3 regions of the Mesobacillus boroniphilus genome follow, and region 2 is predicted to be linked to each of the others. Evidence: predicted binding sites of a transcription regulator. Region 2 holds the regulator's gene; each other region holds the start of a gene.
What was found. Region 2 encodes CtsR, which represses protease genes until heat stress. Its sites were predicted from a motif close to ATGGTCAATAAAGGTCAAACA; they were not measured.
Positions count from the first base shown of each region.

Region 1: a site for CtsR is predicted at 2,639-2,659, ahead of DYI25_RS02185 (ATP-dependent Clp protease ATP-binding subunit). Genes of this name have one in related genera too.
Region 3: a site for CtsR is predicted at 2,429-2,449, ahead of clpP (ATP-dependent Clp endopeptidase proteolytic subunit ClpP). Genes of this name have one in related genera too.

Region 1 is NZ_QTKX01000001.1:450,143-454,420, forward strand. It holds gene DYI25_RS02180 (efflux RND transporter permease subunit) at 1-160, opposite strand, end outside; gene DYI25_RS02185 (ATP-dependent Clp protease ATP-binding subunit) at 391-2,544, opposite strand; gene DYI25_RS02190 (YkvI family membrane protein) at 2,776-3,819, shown strand; gene DYI25_RS02195 (hypothetical protein) at 3,844-4,278, opposite strand, start outside.
Region 2 is NZ_QTKX01000004.1:10-4,287, reverse strand. It holds gene clpC (ATP-dependent protease ATP-binding subunit ClpC) at 1-913, opposite strand, end outside; gene DYI25_RS20820 (protein arginine kinase) at 918-2,000, opposite strand; gene DYI25_RS20815 (UvrB/UvrC motif-containing protein) at 2,003-2,551, opposite strand; gene DYI25_RS20810 (CtsR family transcriptional regulator) at 2,579-3,040, opposite strand; gene DYI25_RS20805 (hypothetical protein) at 3,409-3,693, opposite strand; rRNA gene rrf (5S ribosomal RNA) at 4,163-4,278, opposite strand.
Region 3 is NZ_QTKX01000002.1:603,137-607,414, reverse strand. It holds gene rpoN (RNA polymerase factor sigma-54) at 1-848, opposite strand, end outside; gene DYI25_RS15765 (hypothetical protein) at 1,027-1,341, opposite strand; gene DYI25_RS15760 (hypothetical protein) at 1,533-1,883, opposite strand; tRNA gene DYI25_RS15755 (tRNA-Arg) at 2,172-2,243, opposite strand; gene clpP (ATP-dependent Clp endopeptidase proteolytic subunit ClpP) at 2,585-3,190, shown strand; gene DYI25_RS15745 (HPr family phosphocarrier protein) at 3,256-3,513, opposite strand; gene whiA (DNA-binding protein WhiA) at 3,535-4,278, opposite strand, start outside.

The DNA of each region.
Region 1 (4,278 bases), on a different contig from region 2:
CGGGATATATGACTTCAACAGAAAGCTGCGGGAACTCGATATTCGGTAATAAATCGACCTTCAGGCGAGTGAAGGAATACAGTCCGCCAAGTATCAATAAAAAAGAGATAATAAAAACAGCAAAAGCATTTTTAAGACTGAATCTTGTCAAAAAACCCATTAGGTTTACCTCATTTCTTTAAAAAGTTATGCTTTTATTCTATATGTCTTCTATGTACATTTCATTTTTAAACTGTAAAAATTTTATTAGATTATCACATTGCCTGTTGGGTTATGAACAAAGCTTCATCAATAAGACTTTTGAACTGGGAATGCAAAGGTAGATGTGCAGCCAACAAAGGTGAAAAGGGCAAAAAAAAAGGTCGGATTCACTCCGAACCTTCAAAGTTATTATTTTCGCGTAATGATGATTACATCATTTTCGATAACTGCTTTTAATTCAGCTGCATCCGGTTCTTCAAGGATAAAGTCCGCGATGGAATCTTCGAGTTGTTCCTGGATGGAGCGGCGAAGAGGGCGTGCACCAAATGCAGGGTGGTATCCTAGCTCAGCAAGCTTTTCCTTTACTTCAGCTTCAACTTCTAGGCTGATGTTCTGCTCTGAAAGTGTGTCCTTCAGTTCAGCAAGCATCAAGTCAACAATTTGAAGAAGATGTCTTTTTTCAAGTGCCTTGAACTCGATGATGCTGTCGAAGCGATTTAGGAATTCTGGCTTGAAGAAGCCTCCCAGGGAATCAAGGATACTTGATTCGTTGACAGCTGTGCTCTGATTGAATCCTACCTTAATTGTTTTATGTCCGACTCCAGCATTGCTTGTCATGATGATAACAGTGTCCTTGAAGCTTACAGTGCGGCCCTGGCTATCAGTCAGGCGGCCATCCTCAAGAATTTGCAGGAACATATGCTGGACGTCTGGGTGTGCCTTCTCGATTTCATCCAGCAGAATGATGCTGTAAGGATTCCGCCTTACTTTTTCGGTCAGTTGACCTGCTTCATCGTGACCTACATAACCAGGAGGTGAACCGATCAACTTGGATACACTGTGCTTTTCCATGTATTCACTCATGTCAAGACGGACCATTGAATCTTTCGAGCCAAACAGCTCTTCCGCCAGTGTCCTTGTTAATTCTGTCTTACCGACACCTGTTGGACCGACGAATAGGAATGATCCAATCGGACGGTTTTTTGATTTCAGTCCAGCACGGCTGCGGCGGATTGCCTTGGCTACTTTCTGTACAGCATCATCCTGTCCGATTACCTTGCCATTAAGGTTCGCGACAAGATTCTTCATCCTTACTTGTTCGTCCTCCTGAAGTTTGCCCACAGGAATTCCTGTCTTCTGTTCGATGATTTCCTGGATATGCAGGACTGTTACAAAAGGAGGTGCTGCATTGCCATTTTCATTTAATGCTTTTTCCAGCTTTGCTTCCTCGTCACGAAGCTTTGCAGCTGTTTCATAGTCTTCCTGCTTCAATGCCTCTTCCTTTTCCTTTGCGATTTCAGCAAGGCGGCTTTCGGCATCATTTTTATTTGTATAATCAGAAACCAGGTTAAGCTTAGAACCAGCTTCATCCATTAAATCAATCGCTTTGTCAGGAAGGAAGCGATCCTGGATATAACGGTGTGAGAGCTGGACACATGCCTTTATCGTTTCTTCCGGAAAGGAAACCTGATGGAAATCTTCGTACTTCGATTGAATTCCCTTCAGGATTTCGACAGCCTCGTCCACTGTTGGTTCGATGACATTTACTGGCTGGAAGCGTCTCTCGAGCGCCGCATCTTTTTCAATTTGACGATATTCCTTCAGAGTTGTTGCACCGACTACCTGAAGCTCACCTCGGGCAAGTGCTGGCTTCAGGATATTACCTGCATCCATGGAACCTTCTGCAGAGCCAGCACCAACAAGCTGATGGATTTCATCAATGAACAAAATGATATTTTTGCGGGCCTGTAATTCAGAAATCAGTTGTTTCATTCTCTCCTCAAATTGGCCGCGAATTCCTGTATTGGAAACCATCGAAGCAACATCTAAAAGATAAACTTCCTTGTTCTTCAGTTTATCAGGGACAGCATCCTCAATAATCTTTAGAGCGAGTCCTTCAGCAATGGCTGTCTTACCTACTCCAGGTTCCCCGATCAGCACAGGATTATTTTTATTCCTCCTATTTAATATCTCGATTACTCGTTTGATTTCTTCGTCTCGTCCAATTACAGGATCAATCAAACCGGTCTTTGCAATTTGGGTCAAGTTTCTCCCATATTGATCGATGAAGCCATTTCTTCCACCAGCAGTTTTCTTAACAGCAGCCGGGCGATGATTAGGTTCTTGATTATTCATATTGCTTGAAAACTGTTTGAACATATCATTAAAAGGCGAGCCACCTAAGCCGGAAAATCCAGACATCGGGCTGCCAAAGGAAGCACCTAATTTTTCTTTTTCTGTTTGGTAGCAATCTTCGCAGAGCATTAAATGCTTCTGATTACCGTTTAAATTTACTCTCAACTGGATATTTGCGTGTTTTTCCTGGCAATTTTGGCAAAGCATTTAAATTCCTCCTTCAAAAATGTAATTTCCATTTAAAATGATCAAAGATTTTTCTTTTGACCTTGACTATCTTTGATCAATTTGAATTTATTATACTTTGACCTAATTTGACTTTCAAGAAGTTTGATTATGGTAATTTTTTGAAATTGTGGTGTTTGAATTACCTTTTAAAAAAAGCTCGTCATGGTTTGTCTATCCTTACATATATTGAGAAGGAGGGAGGGGAACGCTTTGAAGACAAATTGGGGTGCTGCCTTTCAAATCGCTGCTGTTTATGTTGGTACTGTTGTGGGAGCCGGCTTTGCGACCGGGAGGGAAATCGTCGAATTCTTTTCCCGCTTTGGAATATTTGGATTGATTGGGGTTTTCATGGCGGGTTACATTCTTACATATTTGGGTGCAAAATTGATGCGTATTGCAGCGGCAATCGGGGCCCGTTCATATGAAGAAATGAATGTACATTTATTTGGGAAGTTTTTTGGCAGGATCATCAATATTATGATGCTGTTTATGCTGCTAGGGGTTTGTGCCGTTATGCTTTCGGGTGCAGGGGCAGTTTTCGAGGAGCAGCTTGGATTGACAAAATCGCTGGGAATCTTTATCACGATTGCATTGTCACTTGCCGTTATGGTTGTCGGTTTAAAGGGCGTATTTGCTGTCAACACCTTTGTCGTGCCGATGATGATCTTGTTCAGTCTGATCTTATTTTTCCTTTCCGTTAAGTTGCCTGGATTCATTGAACAGGTCGTTTTTATTCCATATGCAGAGGATGGCTGGAAGGCCGTAATCGGACCATTTTCATATACAGCCCTAAACCTGTCGCTTGCCCAGGCAGTGCTTGTTCCTGTTGCAGCAGAGATGAAAGACGATAATACTGTAAAATGGGGAGGAATCCTCGGCGGGATTGCGCTGACTTTAATCCTGCTTTCAAGCCATTTGACCTTAATCATGCTCCCAGGATTCGAAACTTTTGAAATACCGATGGCAGTCGTTATGAAGCAGCTAGCTGCAGGACTTTACTGGATTTTTGTCCTGATTGTATATGGTGAAATATTCACATCTGTAATCGGCAATATTTTTGGCCTTGAAAGGCAGATTCAAAAATATGTCAAGCTGCCAAGCCTACTCGTCGTCTCACTGCTCTTCTTAATTTGTTATTTCATCAGCTTGATCGATTATGGAACACTTCTTTCAATCTTGTACCCAGTTTTTGGCTATATCAGTTTAATCTTTATAGTGTTGTTATGGATGAAACCAGTTAATGAGAATAAATAAAAAAGAAGGGGGGAAGCCCCTTCTTTATTTATTCTCTTTCATGATCGTTTTGGCCATTTCCAGGAATGCGTTGCGATGGTCAGCATCTTCTTTTGTGAATAGAGTCAGTTTTAAAGGTTGTTCCTGATTTTTAATTAAATAAGTTGTTACGATGTCTGATCCGCTTTGAGTTTCCATAGCCCATGCATTGTTGAAGAATGGGTCTTCAGGTTTTTGGGCTTCTTTTACTTCAGGACCTACAGCTGCTAGCTGAGCTTTTGAATTCTCTTCGACTAACGCCCATTCCGCGTCAGCTGGCAGTAATTCTATCCGCATAAACACACTGTCGTCTTCAGTCCACATCAATACATCCTTGTTAGGTTCCTCTGCTGACAATTCATATTCCGGTAAAACATACATAGAGTAATTTTGATTATCATTGTATTTCAAAAAAGCAGTTTGTTCCTTTTGTTCGCCTTT
Region 2 (4,278 bases):
CCAATGAAGGCTTCAGGATATTGGAAGCGTCAATCGCACCCTCTGCTCCGCCGGCACCAATCAGTGTATGAAGCTCATCGATGAAAAGAATGATATTTCCGGCCTGGCGGATTTCATCCATGACCTTTTTCAGGCGATCCTCAAATTCACCGCGGTACTTAGTTCCTGCAACAACAGTTCCCATATCAAGAGTCATGACGCGCTTGTCACGAAGGATTTCCGGTACCTCATTATTGACGATTTGCTGTGCCAGTCCTTCAGCAATAGCTGTTTTACCTACACCAGGCTCTCCAATTAATACCGGGTTGTTCTTAGTACGGCGGCTTAACACTTCGATAACACGCTGGATTTCCTTGCTGCGGCCGATGACCGGGTCAAGGCTGCCTTCCCTTGCGATAGCTGTTAAATCTCTTGCAAGGCTATCAAGTGTCGGAGTGTTGGCATTTGCCGCTCCTCCTCCCTGATGTCCGGAAGTTTCATTGCTTCCAAGCAACTGAAGAACCTGCTGTCGGGCCTTGTTGAGACTGACTCCAAGGTTGTTCAGTACTCTTGCAGCCACGCCCTCTCCCTCACGGATTAATCCGAGCAGGATATGTTCAGTTCCAACATAAGAATGGCCCAACTTCCTTGCCTCATCCATTGAAAGCTCGATGACCTTCTTAGCCCTTGGAGTATAGTGGATTGTCTGGGAAGTTTCCTGGCCGCGGCCAATCAGGTTTTCAACTTCCTTCTGGATTTTCTCTGCTCCAAGACCAAGTCCGTAAAGCGCCTTTGCCGCAATGCCCTCACCTTCACGCACAAGGCCAAGTAAGATGTGTTCTGTGCCGATATTGTTATGTCCAAGGCGAATTGCCTCTTCCTGTGCGAGTGCCAATACTTTTTGTGCCCTCTCGGTAAATCGTCCAAACATCATAAGATCATCCTCCTGACTCGTCTTTTGTTTCCATTTTCAAACGTTCTCTTATTAAAGCAGCCCTGCGGATATCCCGTTCATTCGGTCTTAAGGGTCCTCCCGCATATTGCTGTAAAAACCCAGGCTGAGTTAATATCATCAATTCATTCAAAATCGATTTTGAAATATTTTTTATAAAACCCATATCTATTCCAAGCCGTAAATCAGATAGACAGCGGGCGGCTTCCTTCGTTTCGATGATTCTGCTGTTGGCAAGTGTTCCATATGACCGAAACACTCTGTCTTCTAATTGTATGTTCGAAGTCTTAGCTAATGCTTCCCGGGCCGACCTTTCCTGAGATATAATCTGGCTTACGACACTTTTCAAATCATCCACAATGTCCTCTTCCGACTTTCCAAGTGTAATTTGGTTCGAAATTTGAAAAATATTGCCGAGCGCTTCACTGCCCTCGCCGTAAATACCTCTTACCACCAAACCAAGCTGGTTAATCGCCGGGACAATACGGTTCATTTGCTGTGTTAAAACAAGACCAGGCAGGTGCATCATCACCGAAGCCCTTAGGCCGGTGCCTACATTGGTCGGACAGCTGGTCAAATAGCCGAACTTCTCATCAAACGCATAATTAACATATTCCTCGAGCCAGTCATCGATTTCATTGGCAGCCTGTAGAGCTTCACTTAGCTGGAAGCCTGGGAATAAACATTGAATCCTGATGTGGTCTTCCTCATTGATCATGATGCTCACTTCTTCATTGTCAGATAGTAAGACGGCACCATGAACCGAGTTTTCTGCTAGATTCGGACTAATCAAATGCTTCTCGACTAACACCCTTTTCTGCAAAGGTGGAATTTCACCCATTTTAATCATTTCCAACTGACCAAAGGTAGCTGGTGATGTATTATTGGCACGTTCCATAATCGTACCTACTACTACTTCTGCCTCTCCATTGGTGAACAGCGTCGGAAAATTATATTCATCAAGGTTTCTTGCGAAGCGGATGCGAGAGCTAAGGACGATATCTGAATCAGGACCATCATCACTCATCCAGGAGCTGACAGCCTGATTGATAAACTTCTCCAATGACATGGCTACTCCCCTCCCTCTTGACCTGCTGACAATTTCCTTTCAAGTTCCCTGATCTGGTCCCGCGTCTCAGCAGCTTTCTCAAATTCCTCTGCTGAAATCAGGTTCTTCAAATTTTGCTTAAGCTGATCGATTGTTTTCCTTAAATGAAGGTCGCTGCCAATTCTTTTAGGGATTTTCCCATTATGCATGGAATTACCACTATGGAGTCTCCTTACAATCGGGGTCAACTGTTCGCGAAAAGCATCATAGCAAGTCGCACAGCCAAACCTCCCTACTTTCACAAACTGTGGAAACGTCATCGAACATTGCGGGCACTTGGCAACTTGCTCAGCGTCAAAGGCTTCCTTTTTCTGTTCCGTAAAAGCAGGTTCCATATTCAACAATCCGGCAAGCAGGTTATTGATCGAAAAAACAGGGCTGTTGTTCATCATAAACAGTTCGCCTTTTTCTTGTGCGCATATCTCACACAAGTGCAGTTCCGTTTTTTCTCCATTTGAATAATTCGTGAAGTGCAGCGTTGCCGGCCTTTGATTACACTCTTGGCAGATCATGCCCTCACCTCTTTATCTGCTTTGATATTATTTATATTTCAATGCCATCAGCATTGCCTTCAACATTCTCGCACGCAGTTCATCACGCTGTGGAAGCTCAATATACAGGACGGACCTGTCGAGCACACTCAGCATGATTTTTGCTTCGCGGTCAGTCACTACCTCTTCCTCAACAAGACGGAGAATGACATGCTCAGCGCTGCTTTGCGAAATTCGTGTCTGAATCAAAGACAGTAAATCATCAATCAAATGTGCATGATCATAAGCCTGGACTTTGATGATACGGATGTAGCCGCCGCCGCCCCGTTTACTCTCAACAAGATAGCCCCTTTCAATCGTGAACCTTGTATTGATGACATAATTGATCTGGGACGGCACGCACTGAAATTTATCGGCGATTTCACTTCGCTTGATTTCAACGATTTCCTTATCGCTCATTTCCAAAACCTGCTTAAGGTAATGTTCTATGATGTCCGATATATTCCTCACTAAACCTCCCCCAATCTGACTTTGACTATATTTGACGTTAATTATACAAAAAAATTTTTCCCGTTGCAATGAAAGCATCCTGAATTATATTCGTCAAAATTATGTATGCCAAAACATGACAATAAGGGGTGTGTTGGTTATTATACCCATTTTGTAACATGTGGAAACTTGTATCTGGAAACATCGATGAAAAATTTGTTCTGGACAAGCTTTTATACGAAGGAGTCAGTGCCTAATTGGATAGATCGGCAATGTGACCAGCAATATTATCTATAGTACATAAGCCTTCTCACAAAACTGCTACATAAGAAAAAGGCTGGTATATTATTTTCTGAGGAACTCACTTGTGCCTGTATAAGTGCTATCTACTAACTAAATAAATTGCCAAAAAATATAATGATAGCTAAAAATGCAGATAATCCTAAAGTCATGATGACTGTCGAAAAACTTCTAGCCATACCCTTCCAATCTTCCATAGCTGACATCCCTATAAGCCCTATTACAAAAGTCAGCAAGGTTGCATATAAAAGCAGAACGAATGGTTGTATGCCTAATATCGTGTAATTAATAGGCCCTGTGGAGGAAACTATAAAAAATAGTAAAATCCAGATTGTAGAAAAGATGAATGACCAAAAATTAAATTGCTTATTCATTTTTTCCTCCTATTAGCCCTTCTGCTAAAAAATTGCATGTTTCTTACAATAAGAAAAATTATCTGTGTACAATTCGTTAAGTAGTTCAAATCCACCATTTTACTCTTTCATATCATCTGTTATCCCAATCACTCTTTAAAAAACTAAAAGTAATTAGTCCATCATAATGATTGTAGAATAAATGGGAAGATCAGAAATGTCTGGTTGTTAAATAAATTCCACAAAAAATGCGTTAATCCTTCTTGGATCAACGCACCAGGAGTTTAGGGGCAACAAGCAACTACTTATCCGAACTTAAATCAGGTTCTGACAGCTTTTCTTTCTTTTCCACCAGGCTTATCTGGAGCAGCCATTGCCTCTTCTTGAGTGCTACTTATAGTTTCCTTTTCCTTGCCCTTTCTCGCTTGCATTTGCTCTATCGACTTTTACAAACAAAAAAAGAACAGCCATTACAGCTGTTCTTTTGTGTGCCCGGCGGCGTCCTACTCTCACAGGGGGAAACCCCCAACTACCATCGGCGCTGAGAAGCTTAACTTCCGTGTTCGGTATGGGAACGGGTGTGACCTTCTCGCCATCGCCACCAGA
Region 3 (4,278 bases), on a different contig from region 2:
TCAGGGTCCCGGTGCCCAGATAGCTGTCTGAAATATCCGTCATTAAAGGAAACCTTCGGAATCAGCGCGTCAAACACGCTGACTGAAAGCTCGTCACCATCACGCTTGACTACCACGTCAGGCACAATATAGGCAGATTTTTCACGCTGGAAAGTCGCACCTGGTTTTGGATTCAGCTGCTGGATATCGTCATGGACCTTCTGGATGTCCTTCAAACCAACGTTCAGCATTTTCGCAATTGCCTTCCACTTTTTCTCGGCAAAAAGAAGGAAGTGGTCGCGGATAATCGTTATTGCCAGTTCATTTTCTGATGTCCGGCTTTGTCTTATTAATTGAAGCAACAGGCACTCCTGAAGGTCCTTTGCCGCAATACCAGCCGGGTCCAATGACTGGAGTTTGAAGAAAGCGGAATCGATGATTTCTTCCTCCACTCCGAACTTTTCCCCGAGGTTTTCTCTTTCAATGGTCAAGTAACCGTTTTCATCTATGTTTTCAATCAATACTTGTAAAATCAACTTTTCTTCAGGCAACGCTTTTAGCAAATTCAATTGAGAAAGTAGATAGTCTTCGAGCGTGTCACTCTCACCCGAGCCAATCTGCTCAATCAAGTTTTTCTGGTCCCGTTCGAATGTCTTTCTTTTCGTTTTTCGTGTACGGTCCATACTGGCATCAAAATGAGAGATGTTTTTAAAGTCTACTTGCATCAGGGGATTTTCCATTGATTTAGCTTCAAGAAATGCCGCAAGCTCCTGTGCTGAGTATTGCAAGAGTGCGATTGCCTGGGTCAGCTCCTGAGTCATCGCCAATTTTAACGTCTGTTTTTGCCATAAACCAGCTTTCAAATCCATCAAAATCACCCCTGCAATCATTTTACATGATAAACAGGCTTTCGTGTATGGAAAGAATTTGGTATGACATCTACTTCGTGTATATAAAAAACCTCTTGCCTGAAATCAGGCAAGAGGCTTTCAGCAGCAAATTTTAGCCGGATCCTCTAAGATTCCGCTGCTTTCCTAAGATTTCATGTTACCTTCTGCGTCTGATAGATCTGTTTACGGCTGGAGTGTTTCTAATTTGAGTATTGCGGATAGGAGTAGTTGGCGCAGGCGGACAATAATTTCCAGGTTGTGCTCCTACTACTGGCGGTTCTTCTTCAGGTACTACACACTCAGGCAACTCAACTGTATAGTTGATAACAGCACTTGTGCTTGCATCATTCACTGTTTCAGAGTTGATGATAATGTCAATATCCTCACATGTAAGTGTTTCTTCTGGGAATGGATTATCATCAATATTGCATGTAAAACTTCGGTAGGTACAGCTTCCGGGATTGTGAAACATGTCGAATTTTCAGGAACTGTTGCTGTGCAATCAAAAGTGTCGATATCTTCTTCTGGGCATACGCAAGCATCTGGGCATATGATACATGCTGGACCGCAAATAACACCGCAAGCTTCAAGTGGTCCAAATTTTAGTGCTGCACATACTTCCTCATCGACTACTGGCGGCAGGTTAAAGACAAAGGCGAATAATTAGGAACTGCCAGCTTCTAAAAAGCCAAGCCCTTCTGGTTGTTCTGTTCCCAAATCATCAAATTTAAAACCAGTTACCCGCAGACCTTCACTACATGGAGATCCCTCAGGGCAAGGGTCTGGGGCAGTGCCAGGATTTTCAAAGGTTTCACCACTTGTAACTTCGTCCAATGGAATCAAATCTGCCAGATCATCTCCAGTGAAAACCTCACTAATAAAAGCCTCGCCAATAAAATCTAGACAAGGTGCATCAATTCCTAATACCCAATCACTCAAAGCGCTTTCAGCGTCTATTTTGTCGATGCGGTAAATCCACCTATAACCTGTGCCAAAACGTTCGATATCCAGCAAAGTATATGAAACGTTGCATCATCAACTTCAATCAAAACTGGTTCAAAGCACGTGTCAGGCACTTGCTGCAATAACTTAAAATGTGGCATTTACATCTTCCTTTCATAAAATATTGAGGTGGAAATGCACCTCTCTATTGCTCTATGAAAGAGAGCAAATGCTTGTTTAGGTGAATGCTCCTAGTCGTATACACTATTTTGAAAGTAATAGGAAAATCCACATATTGTAGTGGCTGAAAATAAAAAAAATCCCGCTGAGCCAAAATTGGACTCAGCGGGATTTTAATGACGCCCTCGGCAGGAATCGAACCCACATCTCAAGAACCGGAATCTTACGTGCTATCCGTTGCACCACGAGGGCATGTTACAAGTTAGCGTTACGCTTACCTATTATAGGTTAAGTTTTCCCGGTTTGCAAGAATGATTTTTTGGAAGGGCAGCCAGTAAGGTTGTTTAAAAATGACAATCTTGGGTAAGATGGATACGGTACAGTAAATTGGAATATATATTATTGTCGAACAGTTTCTGCAGACTATGCAAGCGATTCGTTTGACCTTTATTGACCATGCGTGTATCATGAAACTACATAGGTGTTCTGGCAAACGAACCAGTTTATGCCAGCCTGCAATTTGCCTTTATAAAGGCAGTAACTGCTTTTTTAAGGGCAGTAAATGATCTTTACGTTAAAGGAGGAAAACAAACATGAACTTGATTCCTACAGTCATTGAACAAACGAATCGGGGCGAAAGGGCATATGATATTTATTCCCGCCTTTTAAAGGATCGCATCATTATGCTGGGAAGCGGGATTGATGACAATGTTGCCAACTCAATCGTAGCTCAGTTGCTTTTCCTGGAAGCTGAAAATCCGGAAAAAGACATCTCCATCTACATTAATAGCCCGGGCGGCAGCATCACTGCCGGTATGGCAATCTACGATACTATGCAGTTCATCAAGCCAGATGTCCAAACAATATGTATCGGTATGGCTGCTTCCATGGGTGCATTCCTTCTCGCTGCTGGTACAAAAGGGAAGCGTTATGCACTTCCGAACGCAGAAGTCATGATTCACCAGCCACTGGGTGGTGCTCAGGGACAGGCGACAGAAATTGAAATCGCTGCGAAGCGCATTCTTTTCCTTCGTGAAAAGCTGAATACAATCCTTTCTGAGCGTACTGGCCAGCCACTTGAAGTCATCTCGAAAGATACTGACCGTGACAACTTCATGACTGCTGACCGTGCGAAGGAATATGGTCTTGTTGACCAGATCATCACTCGCAATGTGCTTGAAGAAAAGAAGGATAAATAATCCGATTTAAAAACTCGCTCTTTAAAGGGAGCGAGTTTTTGTTTTTTCAACCTTATTTTATAGGATTAGTTTTCTTTCTGGATATATTCAGCGAGCTTTTCCACTGCTTCTTCCTCATCATTGCCTTCTGCGATCAGGTTCACGGATGCGCCAGCACTAACGGCAAGGCTCATCAATCCCATGATGCTCTTCGCGTTCACCTTTTTTCCGTCCTTCTCTAGAAATATATCAGATGAGAACCTGTTTGCTTCTTGCACGAACAACGCCGCAGGGCGAGCCTGTAAACCAGTTTTCAATTTTACTTCCACCTGTTTTTCCACCATTGCTTTTCCTCCTCTAACCCTCTATTTATTTGTAATTTGTCCGGCACGCAGTTTATCCGCAATTTCATCGATCTTTCGCAGCCGGTGATTGATTCCTGATTTGCTGATTGTTCCACCGCTTACCATCTCGCCCAACTCTTTAAGGGTGACATCCTGGTAATCGACACGGAGCTGAGCGATTTCCCTCAGCTTTTCCGGTAAAATTTGCAGGCCGACTGTATCCCTTATGAAGCGGATATTCTCTACCTGTCGTAGTGCAGCACCAATTGTTTTATTCAAGTTAGCTGTTTCACAATTCACGAGGCGATTAACCGAGTTTCTCATGTCGCGGACAATCCGGATATCCTCGAATCGCAGCAACGCATTATGTGCACCAACGATGTTCAAAAACTCAGTGATTTTTTCCGCTTCCTTCAAATATGTGATGAAGCCTTTTTTTCGCTCAAGCGTTTTACTGTTCAACCCGAACGTATTCATCAGCTCACATAATGAGTGATTATGTTCCTGATACATGGAGGCAATCTCCAAATGATAGGAGGATGTTTCCGGGTTGTTCACAGAACCTCCCGCAAGGAAAGCGCCTCTTAGATAAGAACGCTTACAACATTTCTTTTTCACTAGTTCAGGCGATATGTCATAAATTATTTCAAAACCTTCTCCTAATATCTTTAAATCCTCCAGAATTTCCCTGGCTGATTCCTTAAGGCGGACAATATAAACATTATTTTTTTTCAGCCGCATCTTTTTGCGCACAAGGAGCTCTAC